DNA from 2 places in the Gottfriedia sp. OAE603 genome. Region 2 is predicted to be linked to the other one. Evidence: a T-box and tRNA genes for the amino acid it is inferred to sense, from the RefSeq annotation. Region 2 holds a T-box; the other holds one or more tRNA genes.

Region 1 (7,336 bases), 750 kb from region 2:
AAATACCAATTCTTAAAATAACGACCCGATCAATTTGTTTGGCTAACCTTCCAGCAATGATAAAAGTGAGTGCCTGAAAAAAGGCAATTGAAAATTGATAAGAAGCAATTGGTAAATAATCATTGGATTGCTTCCATAGATAAACATTTACAAACGTATTCGATAATGCTGTTGCTAATGAAAATAAACCGCCAACACTTAATAATAATATTAAGTCTTTGTTTACTTTCACATCGCCGATTAAAAATTTCAACTTACTCATAAATACTCTCCTTTGTCCTAGGTCTAGTTTTTTCGAGTAAGTGAGAAATTATCCATTTTTTTGGCAATAAAAAAACACTACTAAGAGATTCTTAGTAGTGTTTACATGCTAATTACTTAGCAGCTTTGTATAATTCTTCTACTTTAGTCCAGTTAACAACGTTCCAAAAAGCACCAACATAATCAGGACGTTTGTTTTGGAAGTTTAAGTAGTAAGCGTGCTCCCAAACATCTAATCCAAGAATTGGTGTTTTACCTTCCATTAATGGAGAATCTTGGTTTGGTGTGCTTGTTACTTCTAACTCACCATTGTTTACTACTAACCAAGCCCAACCAGAACCAAAACGAGTTAAAGCAGCTTGAGTGAATGCAGCTTTGAACTCATCGAAGCTACCGAATTTAGCGTTGATTGCTTCAGCAACTTCACCAACTGGAGCGCCAGTACCTTCTGGAGTTAATAAAGTCCAGAATAAGCTGTGGTTTGCATGTCCACCACCATTGTTACGTACAGCAGTTTGGATACCTTCAGGAAGTGCATCTAAGTTTGAAATTAATTCTTCAATTGTAGTTGCAGAAACTTCTTTACCCTCTAAAGCTGCGTTTAAGTTTGTAATGTATGTATTGTGGTGACGAGTGTGGTGAATGTTCATTGTTTCTTTATCAATATGTGGTTCTAAAGCATCATAAGCATAAGGTAATTGTGGTAATTCAAATTTTGACATTCGTAATTCCTCCCAAAAATATAGTAAAATGCAATTTAAAGTTATCAAATAAACCGAAAGATTTCAATAGTTATGCTCATAATTGGGAAAGAATGTTAAAAATAAAATCTGTTTGAATAAACTTCTTGCTAATCCGTCGCTTTTAAATGATGACATGATTCCATAAATGTCACCCAAATCAATGACGTCTCCGCTTACATGAATTAACAAAACAAGCCTCTGGAAGATTATCCGCGAGGCTTGTTCTGATCCCATTCAGTAAAACTACTTATTATTTCACTTTCAAGGGGTAAATCATAGTAATTTGTTAAAATTTGATATTGCGTAATATACGATTCAAAATTCTTCTGATTGAAAGCTTCTTTATGATACCTTCTCCATAATAATGGTTTATTCATAGCAGTAAATTTGTTAATAGCGCTTATAATCGATTGAACGTCCTCGTTAGACATTGGTTTTGGAAATCGACGTTTAATAGCGTGTTCATTCTTTTGACCGGTCGTATCGTATAACGCTGCTGTTATTGAGCTATGCAGCTTATCTTCTAATCGTTCTAAGTATAGGTCCTGACTTTCCGTTGGATACATACTAATCTCCTACCTCATATTTTTGTCACAAAAATAATACATTAATATTTCTTGATTATCTACAAAAAAAGCAAAAACAGGATATAAATCATATTTCAAATAATGCCAAAAGATCTATTGATTTTTATCAACTACTTTCCATCAACCACTCTGTTTATATATTCAATGAATTCGACTTGTGATTCCACGTTCTTACTAGAACCTCAATTTAAACAAGAAAAAACTCTAACGGAATATCCGTTAGAGTTTTTTTCTTAAATCGGTAAGGAGTAAGAGGGATTCGAACCCCCGCGGGCTGTTACACCCCTGTCGGTTTTCAAGACCGATCCCTTCAGCCGGACTTGGGTATTACTCCATAATATGATTTGGTAGCGGCGGAGGGAGTCGAACCCACGACCTCACGGGTATGAACCGTACGCTCTAGCCAGCTGAGCTACACCGCCAAAATGAATAAGTATAAATGGCTCCGCAGGTAGGATTCGAACCTACGACCACTCGGTTAACAGCCGAGTGCTCTACCACTGAGCTACTGCGGAATAATTTAACATTTACTTAAGACAATATTTAATTTAACATGTTTCCAAATTAACGTCAATGCTTTTTTAATTTTTTTTTATTTTTTTAAGATAATTCGCTAATTTGAGTAATCGGACTAGTTATAATCTTTACCAAATGAGGTTATAAAAGATCAATAATGAAGTTTTTCTAATATAAATGCTTACATTGTACAAAATTACCAAAAACATACATAATAACGTTGTAAAGAGATATAACATTATTAAGAAAGGATGAGTTTATGAATCTATTCAAACAATTTTGGTACAGCCTATACTCTCCCAAATCAATTGCAAAGTTCAGACTCCAAAAAATCGGTAAAACAATATTCTATTTATTTCTATTAGCGATTCTTTATACTCTTCCAGGTTTTTTTTCATTTGAGAAAGCTGTAAAACTCCAGGTGAATAATGCCTCAGATTTGTTAAAGGAAAACATCCAAACAATCTCCTTAAATAAAGGGATCTTAACGATAAATGATAATAAACCATTTGAACGTAAAATTGGTAACTTTAGATATGCATTTTATCCAAATGAAACAAGGCTACCCTCTTCAACTTCAAAGGATAAATATTCGATTACAGTCCTAAAAAATCGGGTTGTCATAAAAACTGATACTGGAGAACAAGATTATCCCTATCCTTCATTAGATACGACTGAAATAAATAAAGAGGATATTTCTAAATTTATTAAAAATGTCAAACAAGCTTTACCGGTTTTTATGATTGCATTGTTTTTCTTATTTTATTTGGGTTCATGTTTCTTTATTTTCATTGTCGCAACGATACTTGCGTTTATCACTGCACTATTTCACTCAAATAAAAACTTAACTTTTAGACATAGATTTGCAATGATTGCCTATAGCTTAACACTGCCAACAGTCATTTATTTTATTGTTGGACTATTTAATATTAACATCCCATTTCAAACAATCTTATTTATTATAATTTCTGCAGTAATGTATACATTAACTGTTAAACAATTACCTTCAAAAAGATAAAAGATGTGTGTACTCACACTCTTTTATCTTTTTTTCGATTGAATCAAAAGATTTTTTAAACAAAGCTTATTTTTTACTAAAATAAAGTAGGTCACTTCTATACTTATATGGAATATAAAGAGTGGACAAGCATATAGTCTACTAAAGGAGTGATGTAAATGAAGAAAATTTTTTATTTCTTTGGCATACTATTAGTTATTTATATCGTGTTCTTTGACCTTCAAGTAGGGACAATCCCTACAAAACATATAAGCACAGTTGCAACTGTTTCAAAATCAAACGAGACGTCTAAATCAACTAAATCACTTCCAGACTTTGAAGAAATTCAAGTTAAAAATGGAGATACAGTTTTAGGTATTGTAGAGGAGCTTAATCCAGACTTTACTCAACCAATTAGTCAAATTACGAAGGATTTCACTGAATTAAACAAAGGGCTATCACCAACAAAAATTCAAAGTGGAAAATCATATAAATTTCCACTTTACTCTTCTAATAAATAGAATTTGTGGTATATTTCTTTTTAGCTAGTTTATAAAAAGAGAAATCATGAAGAAAATATGATAATGTATAGAAGTACACAAACACAAAATGAAATTAGTTATTTTTGAAGGAGCGAGTTACTCGTGAATGAACTTACACATAGAAGTAAAACACGTGCAGTAAAAGTTGGTAATGTAGTTGTTGGTGGTGCAAATGAAATTTCGATACAAAGTATGTGTACTACAAAAACACATGATGTTGAAGCAACAGTTGCTGAAATTAAACGTTTAGAAGAAGCAGGTTGTCAAATTGTTCGAGTTGCGGTACCAGATGAACGAGCTGCAAATGCAATTGCTGATATCAAAAAACAAATTAATATACCACTTGTAGCTGATATCCACTTCGATTACAAATTAGCTTTAAAAGCAATTGAAGGTGGAATAGATAAAATAAGAATTAACCCAGGTAATATTGGTCGTAGAGAAAAAGTTGAAGCAGTAGTTAATGCTGCGAAAGCAAAAGGTATTCCAATTCGAATCGGTGTAAATGCTGGTTCTTTAGAGAAACGTATTTTAGATAAATACGGTTATCCTACAGCTGATGGAATGGTTGAAAGTGCATTACATCATATTAAAATTTTAGAAGATCTTGATTTCCACGACATTATTGTTTCAATGAAAGCGTCTGATGTAAACCTAGCAATCGAAGCTTATGAAAAAGCAGCTAAAGCTTTTAGCTATCCACTTCATTTAGGTATTACTGAATCCGGTACACTATTCTCTGGAACAGTGAAAAGTGCAGCAGGTCTTGGTGCGATTATCAGTAAAGGGATCGGTAATACAATGCGTATTTCTTTAAGCGCAGATCCAGTAGAGGAAATAAAAGTTGCTCGTGAGCTATTAAAATCGTTTGGTTTATCATCAAATGCAGCAACATTAATTTCTTGTCCAACATGTGGACGTATTGAAATTGACTTAATTAGTATTGCAAATGAAGTTGAAGAATATATTTCTACATTAAAAGTACCAATTAAAGTTGCAGTTCTAGGCTGTGCGGTAAATGGTCCTGGAGAAGCACGTGAAGCTGACATCGGAATCGCAGGTGCTCGTAAAGAAGGTTTACTATTCCGTCACGGTGAAATTGTTCGAAAAGTCCCTGAAGCAACGATGGTTGAAGAATTAAAAATAGAAATCGATAAAATTGCTGCTGAAAAACTTGCTGAGCTAGAAGCAGCAAAAAATTAAGTAAATTGATATCAACAAAAAAACATACAAAACTCTCATGTTTTGTATGTTTTTTCTTTTAGATTGAATAGTCTTGCGGTATAAAAACTTTTAATTCATTTGGACGGACAAATACTCGCTCGCCTAACTCAAGGTTTAATTTGATAAATAATTCATTCATTAATTCCACTTCTACATATTCTTTTGTATCTTCTCTTAACACTTCTACATAAACAATCGGACCAACAGCATGTATATGTGTCACAATAGCACTGATTGAGGTTTGGTTTGTCTCAAATTTCTCAATCGTTATTTGATGTGGTCGGACGTATCCAGTCACTTCTTTATGATCATCATCTTCCAATTCTGGTAATGGTATTTCTAAACCGCCACTGATTAAATTCCCTTTCTGAACCCGACCGTGGAATAGATTTACCTTCCCTAAGAAGTCATATACAAATGGTGTTTCTGGAGAATGATATACTTCTTCAGGTGTTCCAATTTGCTCAATCTTACCATTATTCATAATGACAACTCGATCCGCCACTTCAAGCGCTTCTTCCTGATCATGTGTAACGAATATACTTGTAATTTGGATATCATCATGTAGCTTTCTCAACCATCTTCTTAAATCTTTTCGAACCTTTGCATCCAAAGCACCGAATGGTTCATCCAATAGAAGCACAGTAGGCTCAACCGCAAGAGCTCGTGCTAACGCAACTCTTTGTCTCTGTCCACCTGATAGTTGTGAAGGATACCGTTTTGAAAAGTTTTCAAGCTTCACTAGCTTTAACAATTCCACTACCTTTTCTTCTATTTCACGTTTCTTTGGTCTCGTCGATTTAGGTCTTACATTTAGCCCAAATGCAATATTATCAAATACAGTCATATGCTGGAAAAGCGCATAATGTTGAAAAACAAAGCCTACGTTTCTTTCTTTCACCTGAAGCTGACCAACGTCTTGATCTTCAAATAAAATACTACCTTCATCTGGAATTTCTAGACCAGCAATAATTCTTAGCAAAGTTGTTTTCCCTGAACCAGAAGGACCTAATAACGCAACTAGCTCCCCTTTTTTCACGTCTAAATCGATCTGTTTTAAAGCAGATTCATTTTCATAGTTTTTTATTACTTTCGATACTTTTATTGACATTCAATCCACTCCTACTGTTTTGCTTCTTTATACGTTTTCCATTCAATAATATTTTTAATAAGCAATGTCAGTATCGCAAAGATAGACATTAAAGATGCGACTGTGTATGCTTCAGCGAAATGATATTCATTATATAAGTTTTCAATATGTAGAGGCATCGTAATGGTTTCGCCTCTAATATGGCCAGATACAACTGAAACCGCACCAAATTCACCAACCGCTCTGGCATTACACAGGATTACACCGTATAATAACCCCCACTTAATTTTCGGAAGTGTAACCTTCCAGAAGGTTTGCCAGCCATTTGCTCCTAATGTCAAAGCAGCCTCCTCTTCTGAACTGCCTGTTGCTTGCATTAAAGCAATAAGCTCTTTCGCAACAAATGGAAGGGTCACAAAAATTGTTGCAAGTACAATACCATGAGTTGAAAAAATGATTTTTAGATTATGTTCTTTTAACCATTCACCGAAAACACCATGATTTGGACTAAATAATAAAACAAAAAGTAAGCCAGCAACTACCGGAGAAACTGCAAATGGTAATTCAATTAATGTTAGTAATAAGTTTTTACCTTTAAAATGAAACTTCGTTGTTGCCCACGCAATCGCAATTCCAAACACTGCGTTAAGCGGAACTGTAATGATCGTCACTATAAAAGTTAATTTAATCGCAGCAATTGTATCTTCGTTCACCACTGCTGCTTTATAAACTTCAAACTCTTCACTTAGCGCTTTTATAAAAATGGAAATCAGAGGTAGAAATAGAAATAATGATAAAAATAAGATGACGATTGCAATTAAAATAAACTGTATGAGATTCCCTTTCCCTTTCTTTATGTCCGAAGGTTTTAAGATTGTTTCTTGTTTAATCTTTATATTTCCTTGCATCCAATCATTTCCCCCCTTCAATATTTACCGCTCTACCCGCGTATCTCTGGAATACACTAATAATGAATAAAAGGATAAATGAAATGACTAATAAAACAATAGCAAGAGCAGTTGCACCTGCATAATCATACTGTTCTAATTTAGTCATAATTAATAAAGGGGTAATCTCGGTTTTCATCGGCATATTCCCAGATATAAATACGACCGAACCATATTCGCCTAAAGATCTAGCAAATGCTAAAGAAAAACCAGTTAGTAAAGCTGGTAAAACCCCAGGAAATATAACCTTCCAAAATATTTGAAATCGGTTCGCACCAAGACTAGCTGCCGCCTCTTCTACCTCACTTTGGAAATTTTCTAATACAGGCTGAACCATTCTCACAACAAACGGCAGACCAATAAATGTTAACGCAATGATAATTCCTAATGGAGTATAGGCAATTTTAAACGATACAAATTTACCGATCC
Region 2 (7,336 bases):
AAATAATAAATGTAGATAAATATATTAGTATGAGGAAATTTACCCATGGATACAGTGGTATTCCATTTATGAAACCCCAACCTTGAAGTATGTGAATTTATATTTTTAATGAAGCAGTTATATAAATTAATAGCTGAACCTGTCCAAGGTAAAGTCCCAAAATGACTTTCTTAAATTGACAAATCTATGGATTCTTTATAAAAGTAATTATCTGAATTTTATGAAAATAATATATAAAGGTGATTTAACAGGATGAATTAAAAGAAAGGATTGATGGAATGGAACAAGATTATCTATATTATAAGAAAATATTTGAGAATACAGCAAAGCCATTTGGGTATGTTGATTTTGATTTATTAGATGAAAACATTGAAAGAATTGTTTCAGCAGCATCACATAAAAACATTCGAATTGCGACGAAATCGATTCGAAGTGTTTTTATCATTAAATATATTTTGAAGAAGCATGAATTGTTTCAAGGTGTGATGTGTTTTACGGCAAATGAAGCAATGTATTTGTTAAACGAAGGAATTGAAGATATATTAATCGGCTATCCAATTTGGGATTCAGAAGCTGTGGCGAAAATTTGTCTGTTAAATCAACAAGGAAAAATGATTACGTTAATGATAGACTCTGTCGAACATGTAAAGCACCTTAACAAAATTGCTCAAATGTATAACGTTTCACTCCCTCTATGTCTAGACATCGATATGTCACTTGATGTTCCTGGTCTTCATTTCGGTGTATGGCGTTCACCTGTTCGAACTGTAGAAGATGCAAAAGTAGTTGTTGAGGAAATTATGTCGTCCTCGTCAGTAAGTTTAGTAGGTGTGATGGGATATGAGGCACAAATTGCTGGGGTAGGAGACCAATATCCTAAGAAAACTGCAAAAAATAAAATAATTACAATACTAAAAAAGCAATCAATTAAGCAACTTGCTGAGAAACGAGCGTCGACGATTCAAATGATTCAAAACTTCGGGATTTCGCTTCAATTTGTGAATGGTGGCGGGACTGGAAGTTTACATTCAACAACAAATGAGAATGTGGTAACGGAAGTAACTGTCGGCTCAGGTTTTTTCTCTCCAGGGTTATTTGACAACTATCGGGATTTTCAGTACAAACCAGCTGCAGGTTTTGCGATTGAAATTGTTCGCAAACCGGATGCCCATCTATATACATGTGCTGGAGGCGGATATATTGCATCTGGAGCAGTTGGAACAGATAAGTTACCAAAGCCATATTTACCAGAAAACGCTCAATTAATGTCACTTGAAGGTGCGGGAGAAGTGCAGACACCGATTGTTTACCGAGGAACAAATACGTTAATGCTCGGTGATCCAATATTTTTAAGACATGCAAAAGCTGGTGAGCTATGCGAGCGGTTTAATCATCTTTATTGTGTTTCTAATGGTGAAATTGTTAATAAAGTAACAACTTATCGGGGGGATGGACTATGCTTTCTTTAAAGGAAAATCAAAAAATATGGCAAAACTGGTATGGTATTGTTCAAAGTAAACCGTCACATATCGTATATTTAACTAGTGTTGAAGAAGTTGTTTCATTAGTAAAACGTTGTAATAAAGAAGGGGTGCGTTGCCAATGTTAATTGATAACTTAGAAAATGGACAAGAGCGTAGCTCTCATTAGTTAACGAAACCGTTTAAAAATAATAGATATGTTTAGTAATAGAATGGATATAATAGACAAATTTAATTAAAAAATATATAAAAATATATCTTAATATAATATATATTTGACATTGATTTTATGAAAATTATTGAATATACTAAATATTAATTATAAATTACAGGCAATGAAGAGAAAAAGTAAAATGAAGTTGTTTTATACAGAGAGCTTCAGTAGCTGAAAAGAAGCGAAAACACACATTTGAACAATGGTCTCTGAGCTTCGTACTGAACATACTTTTTGTATAAGTAGGCTACGGCGAGTTTTGACACTCGTTATCAAAGTCACAGTATAAGAGTAATATTAGCATTTTTTACTCCGTACTTGTAAAGGCAAATGGTGTAAATCATTTGTAAAATAAGGTGGTACCACGTGGAAATTCAAACCTCGTCCTTAACTATTACAGTTAAGGGTGAGGTTTTTTTGTAATTAGCTTAATTTTAGGAGGTATTATTTATGAGTATTTTTATCGGAGGTGCTTGGGCTTATGCTAACGGCTCATTACATCTTGGGCATATTTCAAGTTTGTTACCTGGAGATATTCTAGCGAGATATTACCGTATAAAAGGAGAAAAGGTTTTGTATGTATCAGGTAGTGATTGCAATGGTACACCTATTACAATCAGAGCAAAACAAGATGGTGTTTCTCCCAAAGAAATCGCGGATCGTTATCACTATGAATTTTTAGAGTGTTTTACAAAATTAGGATTCTCATATGATATCTATACAAGAACAGATACAAAACATCATCATGAAATCGTTCAACAAATATTTCTAGATTTACTTGAGAAGGGACTTATTTACAAAAAAGAAATTGAACAAACATATTGTGAATATGATCAACAATTTTTACCGGATCGATATGTAGAAGGCATATGTCCCAATTGCGGGGCAAAAGCACGTGGAGATCAATGTGATCACTGTTCAGCAGTGTTAGAACCGCTTGAATTGCTTGAAAGAAAGTGTAAAATTTGTAGCCAACCTCCGATAAAACGACTGACTGAGCATTTTTACTTCGCATTAAGCTCATTCCAAACGGTATTGGAAAACTATACTCAAGATGCAGAAAAGAGGAATCTTTGGAGAGAGAATGCCATTTCACTTACGAAGCGTTACTTAAAAGAAGGTTTGATAGATCGTGCAGTTTCTAGAGACCTGCCTATCGGTGTCAGTGTTCCAGTGGAAGGATATGAAGATAAAAAAATTTATGTTTGGATTGAGGCGGTTTCTGGATATTACACAGCAACTAAGTTATGGGCAAAAGAAACAAAGAATGACGACTCAACATTTTGGAACTCTTCTGTTACATCCTATTATGTTCACGGAAAAGATAATATACCATTTCATTCTATTATATGGCCTGGAATTCTTTCCGGTCTTGGAAAAGAATCATTACCAACACATATTGTTTCAAACGAGTATTTGACTTTAGAAAAAAAGAAATTGTCTACGAGTAAAAATTGGGCTGTTTGGGTTCCAGATATTTTAGAAAGATACAATCCAGATTCAATACGCTATTTCTTAACAATTAACGCACCTGAAAGTCGTGATGCAGATTTTTCTTGGAAAGAGTTTATTTATAGTCATAATGGTGAATTATTAGGTGCGTATGGCAACTTTGTAAATCGGACACTAAAATTTATTCAAAAATCATTTAACGGTATGATCCCTGAAAAAGTCATTTCTCCTACTATTCAAGATAAAGTTAATCTTTTATACGATGAAGTAGGTCATTGTATTGAAACTACTACTTTCAAACATGCATTAGAAAAAATTTTCGAGTTAATTAGATTCTCAAATAAATACTTTGATGACCAACAACCTTGGAAACAGGTAAATGAAGATACGGAGTCTTGTAAAGAAACGCTTGCAAATTGTATCTATTTAATTGCCAATTTAGCACATATGCTAAATCCGTTCCTACCTTTTTCAAGTAGTAAGGTAAAGGGCATGATCAATTCAACATCAGAAACAGATTGGAGACCATTTTTAGTTAAATCGCAATATTTGTCAAATGTTGAACCATTATTTGAAAGAATAGATACTCTTAAGATAGAAAAAGAGTTTGAGAGATTAACTAAGCAATCTGAATAAAAAATTACTTTTCGAAAAGATCTTTCAAAAGAACTCTTCTTTTTGTCGTTAAAAAGCGATTCAAACAATCATAAAACATAGTATAGCCTAATCAATGATAGGGTACGAATAAAAGGATACTAGTAAACTGAATAAATCCAAAAATTGGATAAGGAGTTAGTGTGAAAATGAAAAATATGAAAAGTATGGTCAAACCTGACTCTCATAATATTATGGCCCCAAAAACAGTCGGGCAGTATTTGTTTGATTGCTTGAAGTTGGAGGGCGTCACTGAAATATTCGGCGTCGCAGGAGATTATAATTTTACATTGCTAGATACTTTGGAGAGTTATAATGGAATCAAGTTTATTGAAGGCCGCAACGAACTAAACTCAGGTTATGCTTCTGATGGCTACGCAAGAATGAAAGGTATTTCTGCACTCATTACAACCTTTGGGGTTGGTGAACTAAGCGCTTGTAATCCGATCGCGGGTGCTTTCAGTGAGCATATTCCTATTATTCACATTGTTGGTTCGCCTCCAGAAAAAGATCAAAAAGAGCACAAGCTCATGCACCACACTTTAATGGATGGGAATTTTGATGTTTTTCGTAAGATGTATGAGCAGATAACTGCCTATAGTGCAGTACTAACTCCAGAGAATGCGATGATTGAGATTCCTGCTGCTATTCGAGTTGCTAAAGAAAAGAAACAACCAGTATACCTCGTAGTGGCAGATGATTTAGTAGCGAAGCCGATTATGGTCCGAGAAGTGCCATTATTGCCGCCAAGAACCTCCGACACGCAAACTCTTCAAGCTGCGGTGGAACAAGTCCGTCAACTACTAGAGCATTCTAGTAGTCCAGTGATCCTGGTGGATGTAAAATCAATGCGTTTTGGTCTTCAAAATGCAGTTCTACAGCTGGCGGACACATTGAATGTACCTGTTGCGTCAATGCTGTTCGGAAAAGGGGCATTTGATGAAACCCATCCAAATTATATTGGCATATACTTAGGCTCTTTTGGATCTACTGAAGTGCAAAGTATAGTAGAAAATTCAGATTGTATCATTGCGTTAGGGTTGGTATGGGCAGATGTCAACACCGCGAGTTATACAGCAAAACTAAATTCATTAAATACTGTCGATGTTCAACCAGACTTTGTAAAGGTCGGTAAAGCGTTGTATCCGAACATACTTGCTGAAGATATGCTTAATGCTGTGAAAAATATAGGATACAAAGGTCAAGGATTATTAAAAAAAGTGGATTTCCCTTATAATCTGAAAAAAATAAATACGGATGAGCTTCTTATGGCAGCTGGATATTATCCAATTTTTCAACAGATGCTGAAAAAAGACGATATCCTGATTGTCGAGACCGGTACGTTTTATAATGGCATGGCGGAGGTAAGACTACCGAGCAATGTTACATATATTGGGCAAGGCGGCTGGGGGTCTATCGGATATGCAACACCTTCGTCTTTTGGTGCCAACATCGCGGCACCAGAACGCCGAGTACTGCTGTTTACAGGCGATGGCTCACTTCAGCTAACTGCCCAAGAAATTAGCTCTATGCTTTATTACGGCTGTAAACCTATTATCTTCGTCTTGAATAATAATGGTTATACTATTGAAAAATATTTAAATGTGAAAACAAAGGATCAAATGTATAACAATATACCTCAGTGGTCTTACACAAAACTGGCTGAAGCCTTTGGAGGGAATGCGTTTACTACAATTGTTCGAACAAATGGGGAGCTTGAGCAAGCTATAAACCAAGCAGATATAGAATGTGCCGAAAGACTATGTATTATCGAAATGATCGTCGAGGATTCGATGGACGCACCCGAAAATATGAAAAGAATGCGTAATTATATGCTAAAACAATAAATGCAAAAAGCCAGAAATAATAAAGTCAGAGTTATGATTTTAATATATATAAACAATCGTTAAAAAGTAGGATTCATTAATAATTAATGATTCCTACTTTTTATGTTTGTTCAACTAAGTGTTTTTAGTACAGTTTAGTAAACTTCAAAAATCACTTTAGAGGGAATATCATGCATCGGAGAGAATTAACATATTATGGAAATAATAGCCTTTTTTAGAGCGACTATTTATTATTTTGTTGCATTAAGTTTGTTGATACTTATTTAAATGAAATGCTTCATTTAAAGTTGAGTATCAGTAAGGCAATTCAACGATGTTTTAATATGGGAAACTATAAACAAATTAGGAGTTGAAGTGAATGGAGCAATTTTTATTCAATCAGTTAGCTTTTGTAAGAAATCAAACTTTGAACCTACTAGACGGAGTTTCAGAAGAAATGGCTGATCGAATTCCAGAGGGATTCAGAAATACAATTCGTTGGAATGTAGGGCATATCTATGTTGTTGTAGAAAGATTTGCGTTTCAATACTTAGGGCTTCCACAAAATTTACCAGAAGGTTTCAAGGAACAATTTGAATACGGTACTTCACCTTTAAATACCCACGAATATAGAGTACCTACTCTATCGGAGTTAGAAGAACTTCTTAAAGCACAACAAATTCGAATTCAAGAAACTCTTTCAGATCGAGTAGACGAAAAAATAATCCCACCGTATACCACTTCGGCAGGAATGAAATTGGAGACACCAAAAGAATTTCTAACGTTCAATTTATATCACGAAGGAATGCATTTAACCATTATTAAACTTTATAAAAAGCTTTTATCATGTTGATTAAGCTAAAAAATTGAATAAGTATATCCTAATTGAGGATATTTTATAGCTCTCAATTTGCTTTTGTATAATTCAAATTTGGAATAATGAAGCACGACCTTAGGCTATACAATTGAAGACAATTAAAATATTTAGAGAAAAATAAAGGGAAATCGTATATTCATATATAATTTAATATAAAGGCAGTTTGTATAGAATTTCTTTATTCTTTAAATCACTTAACCTTTCAACATAGGTTGCTTAAAGAAGCAAATTACAAAAAGGAGTGGTAAAGATGAATTTTCACATTTTATCGGAAGAGAAAGAAACTCAAAATATTCATTATTACTGTATCGCTACTGAAAGTCATCGATACGACTTTGCGATTATCTTTTCAGGGAATTTTCTAGGTAAAGCCATGGTTGTTTCTATTCAAAGCGAACGCATGGTGTTAATTTGCAGGGATGATATTAAACATCCTGAACATTGGGTAGAAAAACTTGGTATTAATCCAGAAGACGTCCCAGTTCTTGAACAATTTTTCCACAGCATCTTGGGACAACAGATTTTTACCGACCAATATTAATTTATTTGAGTCTCCGATGTATTTGGAGACTCTTTATTTTGAACGGATTGAATGAGTAAGTTATATAAAATTTGGCAAAATTGCTTTACGATCATCATTCAAAGGAGCGGTTAGAAAAAATGAATAAATATAGTCTATTTTCGTTTATATTTTTAGGTATCTTTATTATATTGGCCTACTCAATAATTAGTAGTGAATTTGCTCACTCTGGTAGAATACAAATCCTTACAATAATTTTAATGCCCGTTATTGGTTTATTAATAGGATTAAAAGGGAAGAAGGGTATCTTAA

What was found. A T-box is a leader RNA that pairs with one kind of tRNA and senses whether it is charged. The one in region 2 lies ahead of metG (methionine--tRNA ligase), so its partner is inferred to be a tRNA-Met.
Region 1: it encodes a tRNA-Met, which carries the amino acid that the T-box ahead of metG (methionine--tRNA ligase) is inferred to sense. The anticodon was not compared.

Annotation. Positions count from the first base shown of each region.
Region 1 covers NZ_JBEUNN010000001.1:2,763,829-2,771,164, forward strand. The annotation lists gene ABID96_RS14175 (MFS transporter) at 1-262, opposite strand, end outside; gene ABID96_RS14180 (superoxide dismutase) at 375-983, opposite strand; gene ABID96_RS14185 (hypothetical protein) at 1,211-1,570, opposite strand; tRNA gene ABID96_RS14190 (tRNA-Ser) at 1,836-1,925, opposite strand; tRNA gene ABID96_RS14195 (tRNA-Met) at 1,937-2,013, opposite strand; tRNA gene ABID96_RS14200 (tRNA-Asn) at 2,032-2,106, opposite strand; gene ABID96_RS14205 (DUF1189 domain-containing protein) at 2,367-3,125, shown strand; gene ABID96_RS14210 (hypothetical protein) at 3,284-3,625, shown strand; gene ispG (flavodoxin-dependent (E)-4-hydroxy-3-methylbut-2-enyl-diphosphate synthase) at 3,749-4,849, shown strand; gene ABID96_RS14220 (sulfate/molybdate ABC transporter ATP-binding protein) at 4,908-5,981, opposite strand; gene cysW (sulfate ABC transporter permease subunit CysW) at 5,993-6,868, opposite strand; gene cysT (sulfate ABC transporter permease subunit CysT) at 6,873-7,336, opposite strand, start outside.
Region 2 covers NZ_JBEUNN010000001.1:2,015,447-2,022,782, forward strand. The annotation lists gene ABID96_RS10070 (amino acid deaminase/aldolase) at 279-1,469, shown strand; gene ABID96_RS10075 (hypothetical protein) at 1,457-1,609, shown strand; T-box leader at 1,808-2,087, shown strand; gene metG (methionine--tRNA ligase) at 2,146-3,783, shown strand; gene ABID96_RS10085 (alpha-keto acid decarboxylase family protein) at 3,951-5,648, shown strand; gene ABID96_RS10090 (DinB family protein) at 6,007-6,480, shown strand; gene ABID96_RS10095 (SAV0927 family protein) at 6,755-7,045, shown strand; gene ABID96_RS10100 (hypothetical protein) at 7,165-7,336, shown strand, end outside.